DNA from 3 places in the Vibrio cyclitrophicus genome. Region 1 is predicted to be linked to each of the others. Evidence: predicted binding sites of a transcription regulator. Region 1 holds the regulator's gene; each other region holds the start of a gene.
What was found. The regulator PurR, encoded in region 1, represses purine synthesis genes. The targets are predictions, from matches to a motif close to TNANGNAAACGTTTNCNTNA.

Region 1 (4,217 bases):
CGCTAAAGATTTTCATTGAAATAGAACCTTATTTGGCTATGTGTGTTATCTAATCTATATCCATTATTCAGCTACAGGTGTTGAGCGAAACTTACCCATCAACCATTTAGCAATAATTGGGAATATACCTAGTAATGCAAATGACAGCAGCACTGAAGGAGACACGATACCCGAAAGTGAATCTATTTCTGCGAGTTGAGTACCAGCATTTAAGAAAACAGCTGTACCTGGCAACATCCCAATTTGACTCGTAATGTAGTAACGACTTACCGACATCGGCGTTAGACCCATCAACAGGTTGATAAGGAAAAATGGGAATACAGGGATCAGGCGTAGAGAAAATAAGTAAAATGCCCCGTCTTTTTCGACACCTTTATTCATGGTCGCCAATTTGTCGCCGAATTTGGTTTGAATCCAGTCACGTAACAAATAGCGGCTACTCAAAAAGGCGATAGTTGCACCGATTGCACTGGCGAATGACACCAATAACAAACTATTCCAAAAACCAAAGAGCGCAGCACCCAATAGGGTCACAACAGCAGCTCCTGGAATCGAGAAAGCGGTAATCATGACGTAAGCTGCGAAATAAATAGCAGCCGCGGCGATAAAATTACTGTCAATGTATTCATTCAAAACGGCTTGCTGAGCCTTGGCATTCTCAAGTGTGAGGTATTGGCCAAAGTTGACGCCTAGTAAGACAATCGTTATGACCAACACAATACCCAATATCATTTTCTTACTCATTGATACTTCCTCTAAATTTTCAATGCATACCGATAGTATAGATAGACAGGTAAAGCTTAGATTAACTTTCAACAGATATAAAAAAAAGCCGCATAAATGCGGCTTAGTTATGTGTAGTTTTAACTGACAATGTTAATTTACGCGACTGATAAGCTCTTCGCGACGCTGCTGCGGTATAACAGACCAATGTGTACCATTAATCGCACCTTCTAGCGCCCAAAGTAACTCGATACTGACAGAGGACGCGTGAGATTCCTTGATGGCGTTAAACGCGTTTACAGAGCCAGATTCATATAAACGTTCTACGGAATCTATCCCAGCCTTTTTCAACATGCGCTCGGTAGCAAGTCGAAGGTTAGGAAGGTCTTTTAATCGAGTTGGTTCAGCAGAAGACTGTTCAGCTTTTTCATCTTTAGCAAAACCCAAAGACGTAGTCGCAAGCTGCAAGATTTTTTCTTGATCCTGCCACAGGCCTTCAGGCAAAGCGAAATATTTAGTAACAACAGGGAAGCCACGTTTTTTGTAAACGTAAGGTTGAAACCCTTGTTGTTCAAATTGCTTTGTTGTGCATTTGTCCGCTCGTATATGCAACTGGTCATTTACAACCAGAGCAAACATCGTGTCATCGGCAAAAAGACCGAAGCCACCAAACATTGAACGTGATTTTATTTTTCCTAGGGACTCAAATAACTTCATTGAGTCCTTTAGTATCGGTTTATCCATGTTATTTATCTCGGTGTATTTGAACTACGCCACCAAATAAGCAGGTCCGAGAGATTAGCAAAATGTTGCAACTAAATTGTCAATAAGCCGTAAATTACTAAATTATTAGTAACCACTGCATTTTGCCATCGGTAACCCCGCTACCATACCAACGAGTGGTTTAGGCCGGAAGCTTTGCGTCTCACTCTTTCGAGTGGTTTGCCCTGTGCGTGACTGATTAAATAGAATAAAGTTTTTGTTGAATGAAGCTCACACTTGTTATTTCAAAATGTGATATTGCTTCAATTAATGATCTTGCTGTTATGATACCAGGTTCATTAATGTTGTTGATAAAAAAAGCGCACCTAAAGGTGCGCTTGATTAGAATAAACTGAATTTATCAATTAATTTAACGTTTTAACTGTACTTCGCTCAACAATTTCAGGGTGCATTTCGAAAACGCGTTTTTCATGATCTTTATCTTTGATGCGTTCTAACAAAATTTCGAATGCATTTTTACCAACACGACGCTTCGGTTGGTGAACCGTGGTCAATGGTGGGGAGAAATATTCAGCGAGTTCGATGTTATCGTAACCAATAACTGATATATCTTCAGGAATGCGAATTCCTTTTTCTTGTAATCGACTCATCAAACCTAGTGCCATGGTGTCGTTGAAACAGAACACTGCCGTTGGGCGATCTTTCATCTCAACAATCTTATCTGCTGCTATAACAGCAGTATCACATTCAAAGTTACCTTCAATGATCAAGCGTTCGTCAGTGGCAATATTAGCTTCGTCAAATGCACGTTTGTATCCTGCGATACGTTCAACACAGGCTGCTTTATCTAAGTGGCCACTTAAACAAGCAATCTTAGAGTGACCGCGTTCAATAAGGTACTTGGTCGCTAGGTAGCCACCTTCTTCAGAGTTATCAATGATCTTGTCGGCTTGAGAGCTCTCAGGACCCCAGTCCATCACTACTTTAGGAATGTCAGCGTGACGGTCTAACATTTCTCTTAGTTCTTCAGTTAGGTCTGAACACATAACCAAGATGCCATCTACACGCTTCTCTGCAAGCATTCGAATGTAATCACGTTGCTTCTCATAAATACCGCCTGTGTTACACAAAATCAAAGTGTAGCCTTGACGGTAGCAGTAGCTCTCTACGCCATCGATAACCTCAGAGAAGAATAGGTTGGTTGACTGAGTTACTAGCATGCCGATAGTGCGTGTTGTATTACATTTCAAACTACGAGCAACAGCACTCGGTGCATAGTTTAGTTCGTCTACGGCTTTGTTTACTTTTTCTTGAGTCGCTTCTGCGACAAAACGTGTTTTGTTGATTACGTGAGAAACGGTTGTTGTTGATACGCCTGCTAAGCGAGCGACATCTTTTATAGTGGCCATGGTTTTATCCTATTAGAAGCTACTTTCCCAAAGTACGGAATAAAGTAGCCGTTAAGCTACTTAACTAAGAGCTTAAATTTGTAGGGCTCTTTGGGTACTAAAGTGCTAAAAAACAAAAAACCGCTATTGAGCGGCTTGTCTTAACACCGAAATGCTTTGAACTTAAATAAGCTTAGCATTTCGTGAATGTTTCATATTTTATCGTTTGCGGTCACAATTTTAGACTGACTAGAAATTACTCGCAATATAATTCACCCAGAAATCCGGGTGAATTGTCACATTCTACTGAATTTATTTACCTAGTCGTTGGGCGAACTTATTCACCAGCTAAATATTGAGTGTCTAAATTGCAAAATGCGAGTAGCAAAGACGAGACCGAAGCGTAGAAACCAAACTGGTCAACGTCATGACATTTCACATTAAACTTTGGCAACCAAGTAAGTAGTTGCTGATCGATAAACTGCTGTTGAATGACGAACGATTTCTCTAATTCTTCTTCAAGCTCAGTTTCATTTGAACGGATGATTAGATTGCCAAGGAAGTCGAGTTCGATAGCAATGTGATCTGCAGGTTCTTTTAAGTCTTGGTTCACGATTAAGTTGTGCTTAGCCATGATGTCTTCCATGTCTTTAGCTGGCTTATCGTTTAATAGACCTGTTTCGCCGATGTACATTGAAGCGTAAGGTAAAGCACCATGTTTGTCTGTCTTCAAGAAAAGGTCGCAGAAGTCAGCAGACAGTTCCAGTTGGGCATCTTCACGTGTTTGTAGACGGTTCAATGCGTCTACAAGCTTATCAATCGAAGGCTTTAGAGCTTCATTCGAACCTAAACCAGAAAGGAAAGAACGAATTTCAACAGAGTGGTAGTGATCGAGTTCTTCTTGAGTGAGCTCTTTGGCGAATAAGCTTGATAACCACCAGTAAATTTCTGCTCTTTGCTCGTTGAATGCTTTCGTATCTTTCATTTCATAGATCCTGATTTAGTCTTGTGATGTTTATATACCCAGCGCCGTTAAGTCATTTGGGTACAAGCACACCAAGGCTGAATAACAAGGTTATTTGCTAAGCGCAAAGTGACTCGTTCGTAGTAATGCCTATATTGAATTGCGATGGACGATAAATAGCAAGGTTTAAGATTGTCTTGTATCAAAAAAAATCCATGTTTCTGGCTTTTATCTTCAGTACCACTAGAATTGTTACTAGTTATGAATAGAATAGTCATTGAAACTATTAAATAAGAAAAGTGGTGTAGATGAGCTATCACGTATTGGTCGTAGAAGATGATGTGGTAACCCGCAGTAAACTGGTTGGATATTTCCAGAACGAAGGTTACACAGTGAGTGAAGCTGAGAGCGGCGCTCAG
Region 2 (4,217 bases), 750 kb from region 1:
TACAATTTGATCGGTATCAAGAGCCCTATCGCACGAGGTTTAACCATGGGCACAGTATCGCATGCGTTGGGAACGGCAACTTGCGCTGAAAAGAATCCACAAGATGCTGCATTCAGTTCACTAGCTTTAGTACTTTGTGGCGTCATTACCTCGATTATTGCACCGACCATATTTTCTATCGTGGTTTGGGTCTATGCTTAAGCTAGTAACTAAAAGCTAACGTTAATGATCTACAACTTCAGTTAATGGCTACAGCTCAAGCTAATAGATTCATAGATTGGGACTTAAGCTTTAAAAACATCCAATAAGCCCAAGCGAAACTCTGAGCATTTCAGTGTCTGTTTGGGCTTTTTATTCTCATTTGTTCAGCAATTTTTAGCTAAACATACCCCGATTTCAGACAACAAATGAGAGATCAAGGGTAGTTTTTGTCCTTGCAATCGATTTCATCTGTGACCTCACTCTAATTATGCAAGCCAATGTAACAACAAAAGCGCAATGGTGATCACTATCACAGAAAAATCCTGAGTATTGCATAAAATTAAAGCCTAAGGTCAATTAAGGATTCAACATGAACAGTCGTATTACCCTGGCGCTGGAAAGTGCTCCAACATCAATAAAAGCGCTTTTGAGTGACATCGTATTAGCAGACAACTTTGACGCCACTATCTCTAAAGAGCAGTTTCAAAGCTTACTGGATGCAAGCGGCCTTTCTGATAAAGAAGTTCGCCTAGCTTTACTGCCAATCGCAGCAGCATACTCTTATGCGCCACTTTCTGACTTCTATGTTGGTGCCATCGTGCGTGGCCTATCTGGTCGCCTGTACTTCGGTGCAAACTTGGAAATTGCAGGTGCACAACTTGGTCAAACAGTTCATGCTGAACAATCAGCCATCAGCCACGCTTGGATGAAGGGTGAAGAAGGCCTTTCTGATATCACGATCAACTTCAGCCCTTGTGGTCACTGTCGCCAATTCATGAACGAACTGACAACGGCAAAAGAACTTAAAGTTCAATTACCACAGCGTGATGAAATGTCACTGCAAGAATACCTACCTGACTCTTTCGGCCCTGCTGATTTGGGCATCACAACTGGCCTAATGACTAAGCTGGATCACCAGTACACATCAGAAGAAACGAGCCCTGTTGTGGTAAGCGCACTAACAGCATTAAACCGTAGCCATGCTCCCTACACAAAGAACCTAAGTGGCGTCTCGCTACAACTGACAACAGGTGAAATCTTTACAGGTGCATACGCAGAAAACGCGGCATTCAACCCTAGTCTACCGCCATTACAAGTCGCGCTTGTTCAACTTAAACTGGCTGGCTTCGATTTCGAGCAGATCGAAAACGCTGCCTTAGTTGAAATTGCCGATGGTAGCATCAGTCACCTAGCCGATACTCAGTCTACGTTAGAGGCGATTAACCCTGACATTCCAGTTACTTACTTAGCAATCTAAGTACATCTGGTTAACAATATTTTACATAAGCAGCCCTATTTTATAGAGCTGCTTTTTTTATACTTCAAATTCATGCGACAACCCGCGCAAACGTTTGCTTTTATCCTTTAAATAAGTATGATCACCCCGTTTAAATCAATCGTTCAAAAGATCGGAAGGAATTTCTATGTTTGGTACCGCTACTCGTGAAAATGCTACTCGTGTACTTCTATTAGGTTCAGGTGAACTGGGTAAAGAAGTTGCTATCGAGTGCCAACGTTTAGGTTTGGAAGTTATTGCATGTGACCGTTACGCTGATGCACCGGCTATGCAAGTTGCACATCGTAGCCATGTATTAGACATGTTGGACAGCGATGCACTGCAAGCTGTCATTGAACTAGAAAAACCAGATTATGTGGTTCCAGAAATCGAAGCTATTGCCACCAGCAAGCTGGTAGAGATGGAAGCGCAAGGCCTAAATGTCGTTCCCACAGCGAACGCGACTAAGTTGACGATGAACCGAGAAGGTATCCGTCGTCTAGCGGCTGAAGAGTTAAAACTGAGCACATCTCCATATCGCTTCGCGGACACATTTGAAGATTTCTCAGCAGCGGTAGAATTCGTAGGTATGCCTTGTGTGGTTAAGCCTGTTATGAGTTCATCAGGCAAAGGCCAAAGCGTTATTAAAACACAAGACGATATTCAAAAGTCTTGGGATTACGCACAAGAAGGTGGTCGCACTGGCGCTGGTCGTGTGATCGTTGAAGGCTTTATCGATTTTGATTACGAAATCACGCTGCTGACTGTTCGTGCTGTTGATGGTGTTCATTTCTGCGCGCCTATCGGTCACCGCCAAGAAGACGGTGATTACCGTGAATCATGGCAACCGCAATTAATGTCAGACAACGCACTAAAAGCGGCGCAATACACTGCAGAGCAAGTCGTTAACGCACTGGGCGGTCACGGTATCTTTGGTGTGGAACTGTTCGTTAAAGGCGACCATGTTATCTTCAACGAAGTATCCCCTCGCCCACACGATACTGGCTTAGTGACTTTAATGTCTCAAGATTCCTCTGAATTCGCGCTACACGTTCGCGCATTTACTGGCATGCCGATTAAGTCAATTACTCAATATGGTCCGTGTGCATCTGCCGTTATCTTAGGCCAAGGCACTTCAAACAACATTCGTTTCGAAGGTCTTACAGAGGCGCTAGACGCACCACAAACGCAAGTTCGTTTGTTTGGTAAGCCTGACATCGATGGTCGCCGTCGTCTAGGTGTGGCGTTGACTCGTCGTAAGAGCACTGAAACAGCGATTGAAGATGCTATTGAGAGTGCTTCAAAAGTAAAAGTGATTTACTAGACAGCTATTTAATTCTCAACAATCACAACTTCAAATCTGAACAATAAAAAAGACGGGCTACTAAGCCCGTCTTTTTGTTGGTATCATTTTTTATATTGAAATAGTTTTTTCACTTGAGAGCTAGTTGAGTTTAAGATTCAGACTCAATCAAATACACTTCTTCACTAAATCGAGATAAGCCTTTCTTGGCAATCTTAGGATGTTCATCGTCTGCGATATCTTGATTCAACAGTGTGATCTTATAACCTGAGAACAACTGTTCGATCTCTAACTTAGGTACGCTAAACGGAGGTCCTGCCATCTCGTTCTGAGCGTAATCTAATGTCACAAGTAAGATCTTGCCGCCCGGCTTTAACCGTTGCTTCAAGCACTCTACATACTGCACACGCATGTCAGCAGGTAAAGCTACCAAAGAGGCACGATCATAGATAATGTCTACAGGCTGAATCGGTGCTGAGAAATAATCACCCGTATAAATATTAAGTTCATCGAATTGATAAAGCTCATGCTGACCACTAATTTGAGTCACAGTCGGCGTGTAAAGATGCTCTGCAAAAAATGCGCGAACCGCAATCTGGCTTAATTCGACACCTTGAACATCTTCATGCTTCGTCGCTAACCAAATCAGATCTTCACTCTTACCACATAGAGGCACGAACACACTCTTCTCGTAGCTAGGTTCCGTCTTTTCCCAAAATTCAATCAGAAGTGGGTTTACATCTTCAAGGTGGAAGCCTATTTGGTTGGCTGCCCATTTATTGTGCCAAAATTCAGGATTATTCATCTTTCGTTCATGTTAAACAGTCATAATGCAAGGGTACAGTATAGAGAGGTAAGAGCAACCTTACCTTGGTTTAAAGTTCATCGTTGGTCTCACTAAAAGTTAAACACTGGCTGAGTTCAAAATTCTTAAAACCGAGGAACAAATGCTTGAATTATTTGTCTATATGTTCACATTTTAAAGCAATATTAAACGTTAGAGTTGGTTTCTGCCTTAGCTAGCCCCATTTAATATGTAGTGAGTTTAGTTAAGCTATTTTTACTCTTATGCGTTACTGGTTACCCCTTTTGACTACCCGTTTTTGTAACCTTGTATTTTGGAGTTTGAATGAGTGTATTTCTCCGTACGACGGCCCTAATGCTTTTAGTATTGAGCCGAGCGCCTGCATTCGCAGCAGCACCTGTTTCAACAAGTTCAACCGATCAAACGCGCACACCTGCGCAAAATCAAGTATCGTCAAACGTATTCCGTCACAGCCTAAGCGGCCTATACGGTATCAAAGCATTCGACTCGCGTCCGACTCAGCCCTACACCGACTTCGACATTCTGTACAGCAAAGCACACCAAGGCCAAGCCGAGCTAGAAACTATTTGTAAAAGTACTGCCCTACTAACGAATTCTGAGGCGCTATTTTC
Region 3 (4,217 bases), 1.2 Mb from region 1:
TATAAGGCTCTCCATTGGTTAGAAGATCTTGCAGCATTGCAAGATACCGAGAACCAAGCGGCGATTAGTGTGTGTTCCAATACCTCGATGCGTATTTATACCAGTCGAGAGATTTCACGTATTAATATGGAGTGTCGAGGTTTCTTACTGTTCCTTGAGCAGATCAATGTACTCACAACAGAGATTCGTGAAATGGTGATTGATCGTGTGATGGGGCTTGAGACCAACGAATTTGAATTGGATGATCTGAAATGGATTATCTTAATGGTGCTATTTAATGTGCCGGGTAATGAAAGTGCTTACACGCAAATGGAAGAGCTGTTGTACACCAAAGAGCAAGGTATCTTGCATTAATACAGGCTTGTCATGAGTAGTAAGATTGATAATCAGCTTTTTTCAGCACATGAACATGCACTAGAGCATGAACCATGTCCACAGTGTGGTGGAGAGCTTCAGCTTCGCCATGGTAAGCACGGTCCATTTTTAGGCTGCAAGCAGTATCCAAGTTGCGATTACATCAAACCCCTACATCAAAACGATGGCCATGTGGTGAAAGAGCTGGGTGTACCATGTCCTAAATGCCAAAACGAATTGGTATTAAGGCAAGGTCGCTTTGGGATGTTTATTGGTTGTAGCAGCTATCCAGAGTGTAATCACATCGAATCTTTGGACCAACCGAAAGAACGGCCTGAAGAGCAGCCACTTGTTGCTTGCCCTGAGTGTGGCAGAGGCCATTTGGTTGAGCGTAAATCTCGCTATGGCAAAATCTTCTATGCTTGTGATAACTACCCTAAGTGTAAATTCGCCGTTAATCAGCCACCTGTTATAGGTCGTTGTGAAGAATGCTTGTTTCCATTGTTGCTGGAGAAGAAAACGGCCAGTGGTACTAAGAAGCAATGTGCTGATCGCAAGTGTCACCACATTCAATCTCAATAACCTTATGTTATAGACACAAAAACGGCGCTCAATGAGCGCCGTTTCTATATTAAACCCACAATGAAAGCTTACTTCAGTTGCTCTGCAAATTCATGAACAGCAGGGTAGGCTTGCTTATCGAGAATGTTTGCCAATGAACATAATGTTCTTTGCAGCTCGGCGTTGTAGTCAGCGCTCACATTGATGTGGCCCATCTTACGACCCGCACGCTTCTCTTTGCCATACCAATGAACATGACAACCGTCTTGAGCCAGAATAGCCTCAGGGAGGGTATCTTCGCCAAGAATGTTGATCATTGCCGTGGGACGAATCAGTTTAGTGCTGCCTAGTGGCATTCCACATACGGCACGTAGGTGATTTTCAAACTGACAAGTTTCAGCACCTTGTTGAGTCCAGTGGCCAGAGTTATGAACACGTGGTGCAATCTCATTTACAAGCAGTGAACCTTTAACATCAAAGAATTCAAGCGCCAACACACCAACGTAATCCAAACGCTCTGCAACTGAGGTGAACATGGTTTTCGCTTGCTCTTGCAGTTCAATGTCATCAATTGCTGTCGATAAGCTCAACACGCCATCGGTGTGAACATTCTCAGCCAGTGGGTACACTTGAATATCGCCATTGATACCACGAGCACCGACCAGTGAGACTTCGCGATCAAACGGGACGAACTCTTCAGCCACAATTGCTTGGTTATCTGTTGCGGCAATGCACTCCGCCATTTCTGTCCATGTCGTGTCAACATTGTCTAATGTCTTTAAGCGCCATTGACCTTTGCCATCGTAGCCGCCAAGTGTGCTCTTCAATACCATTGGTAAGCCAACGTGAGCGATCGCAGCGTCAAAGTCTTCGCGAGAATTAATCACGTAGTACTTGGCATTTTTCACATTTGCTTCGTCTAACAGGGCTTTTTCAAGGCGACGATCACCGCCAGCTTTGATTGCTTCTGTTGTCGGTAAGAACTTACCGCTGCGCTCACACACCTCAAGTACATCGTGAGGGATATGTTCGAATTCAGCAGTAATGACGTCCGCACGCTCAATCGCATTTTCTAAGCCGCTGCCTAGAATCGCTTGCGTTAATGGGTGAACAATATTTTTGCTGCCAACATCAAAAGCAGAAATTTCAATATTCAGTGGTGCCCCAGCTAGGGACATCATGCGAGCAAGTTGGCCCGCGCCTAACACAAGAACATGCATGGGAATTAGTCCTCTGCAGGGTTTGGATTAGCCAGAACCGTTTCTGTTTGCTCAGAGCGGAACGCTTCTACTTTTGCCATCACTTCTTCATTGTGAGTACCAATGATTTGCGCGGCTAGGATACCAGCGTTAGCAGCACCAGCTTCACCGATAGCCAGAGTACCTACCGCGATACCTTTTGGCATTTGTACAATAGAAAGCAGAGAGTCCATGCCTTTCAGTGCTTTAGACTGAACGGGAACACCAAGAACAGGTACGCTTGTGAAAGCTGCAGCCATACCCGGAAGATGCGCAGCACCACCCGCACCCGCAATAATCACTTTAATACCGCGCTCTTTCGCACTGGTTGCGTAGTCTGCAAGCAACTGAGGTGTGCGGTGAGCAGAAACCACTTTTGTTTCGTACGCCACGCCAAACTGATCCAACATTTCTGCAGCTAGCTTCATTGTTGGCCAATCAGATTTAGAACCCATGATAATACCGACAGTCATCTCAAACTCCTTCAGGTACGATTTAATTAGTGATTAGATATTTTGCGCGCATTATACGGGTAAAACTGCCTAAGGAAAACGTTTGCGTCAGTCTAAGTTGTTAATTGATACATTTTATAAACAAATAGCTTTAGTCACAGTGAATGATAATTTGTACACTTAGCGAGTTTGATAACTGAATTAACGAGGCAGCCCGTGGATAACTTTCAACATACATTGCAGGCATTACAGCAAGGTGAAGTCATTGCTTACCCTACCGAAGGCGTTTTTGGGGTCGGTTGTGATCCCGATAATCCACAAGCTATCAAGAAATTGCTCGATTTAAAACAGCGACCGATGGAGAAAGGGTTGATCCTAATTGCTGCGAGTTATGAGCAGTTGTTGCCTTATATTGATGAAAGCCAGTTGACGGAAGCGCAGTTAGCGACCGTAAAAGCAACGTGGCCTGGCCCAGTTACTTGGATCATGCCAACCAGCAGCAAAGTGACTAACTGGGTCAGCGGCCAGTTTGATTCCATTGCAGTACGAGTGACTGATCACCCTTTAGTTCAAAGAATGTGTAATGAATTCGGTAAGCCGTTAACCTCTACCAGTGCCAACCTGACTGGCGAGCCGCCTTGCATGACGACTGAAGAAGTTCAGCAGCAACTTGGCCAATATCTAGTCTCTATTTTAGAAGGTCACACGGGTGGTCGCGAAAAACCAAGCGAAATTAGAGATGCAAAAACGTCGAAAATATTAAGACAGGGTTAAACCCTGCAAAGGAAGTAAGATGTCAGCAATTGATAAAGAAGCAGTAAAGCAGTTTTTACTGAGCCTACAAGATTCGATTTGCCAACAGCTTGAACAAGCTGATGGTGCAGCTCTTTTTGAAGAAGATGCATGGCAGCGTGAACCTGGCGAACGTCTTGGTGGCGGTGGTCGAACTCGCGTGATGACCAATGGTGCGGTATTTGAGCAAGGCGGTGTTAACTTTTCTCATGTCGCTGGTAAGGCTATGCCTGCCTCTGCAACAGCTCACCGTCCTGAATTAGCCGGACGTAAGTTTGAAGCTATGGGTGTCTCATTAGTTATCCATCCTAAAAACCCATACATCCCAACCTCACACGCGAACGTACGATTCTTTATTGCCGAAAAGGAAGGGGAAGATCCTATCTGGTGGTTCGGTGGTGGTTTTGATTTAACGCCATTCTATCCTGTCGATGAAGATTGCCAATCTTGGCATCAAACTGCTAAAGACCTGTGTGCACCATTTGGTGATGATGTTTACCAAGAACACAAAGAGTGGTGTGATAAGTACTTCTATCTACCTCACCGTGATGAAACACGTGGTGTTGGCGGTCTGTTCTTTGATGACTTAAACGAGTGGGGCTTTGAAAAGAGCTTCGCTTATATGCAGGCGGTCGGTGAAGGTTTTGCAGCCGCGTATTTACCAATTGTAGAACGACGCAAAGAGACACCTTATGGTGAACGTGAGCGTGACTTCCAGCTTTATCGTCGTGGTCGCTATGTTGAATTTAACCTTGTGTATGACCGTGGCACCTTATTTGGCCTGCAAAGTGGTGGTCGCACAGAGTCTATATTGATGTCG

Region 2: a site for PurR is predicted at 1,542-1,561, ahead of purT (formate-dependent phosphoribosylglycinamide formyltransferase). Genes of this name have one in related genera too.
Region 3: a site for PurR is predicted at 2,697-2,716, ahead of purE (5-(carboxyamino)imidazole ribonucleotide mutase). Genes of this name have one in related genera too.

What each region holds. Positions count from the first base shown of each region.
Region 1 is NZ_AP025480.1:1,161,029-1,165,245, forward strand. It holds gene OCW38_RS05340 (putative signal transducing protein) at 1-16, opposite strand, end outside; gene OCW38_RS05345 (TVP38/TMEM64 family protein) at 64-744, opposite strand; gene OCW38_RS05350 (TfoX/Sxy family DNA transformation protein) at 877-1,467, opposite strand; cyclic di-GMP riboswitch class I at 1,595-1,680, opposite strand; gene purR (HTH-type transcriptional repressor PurR) at 1,851-2,855, opposite strand; gene torD (molecular chaperone TorD) at 3,172-3,819, opposite strand; gene torR (two-component system response regulator TorR) at 4,107-4,217, shown strand, end outside.
Region 2 is NZ_AP025480.1:1,915,486-1,919,702, forward strand. It holds gene OCW38_RS08340 (LrgB family protein) at 1-201, shown strand, start outside; gene cdd (cytidine deaminase) at 572-1,459, shown strand; gene purT (formate-dependent phosphoribosylglycinamide formyltransferase) at 1,626-2,801, shown strand; gene OCW38_RS08355 (thiopurine S-methyltransferase) at 2,932-3,585, opposite strand; gene OCW38_RS08360 (RelA/SpoT domain-containing protein) at 3,910-4,217, shown strand, end outside.
Region 3 is NZ_AP025480.1:3,363,401-3,367,617, reverse strand. It holds gene OCW38_RS14820 (DUF494 family protein) at 1-354, shown strand, start outside; gene OCW38_RS14815 (DNA topoisomerase family protein) at 367-936, shown strand; gene OCW38_RS14810 (5-(carboxyamino)imidazole ribonucleotide synthase) at 1,005-2,135, opposite strand; gene purE (5-(carboxyamino)imidazole ribonucleotide mutase) at 2,141-2,626, opposite strand; gene OCW38_RS14800 (L-threonylcarbamoyladenylate synthase) at 2,822-3,379, shown strand; gene hemF (oxygen-dependent coproporphyrinogen oxidase) at 3,399-4,217, shown strand, end outside.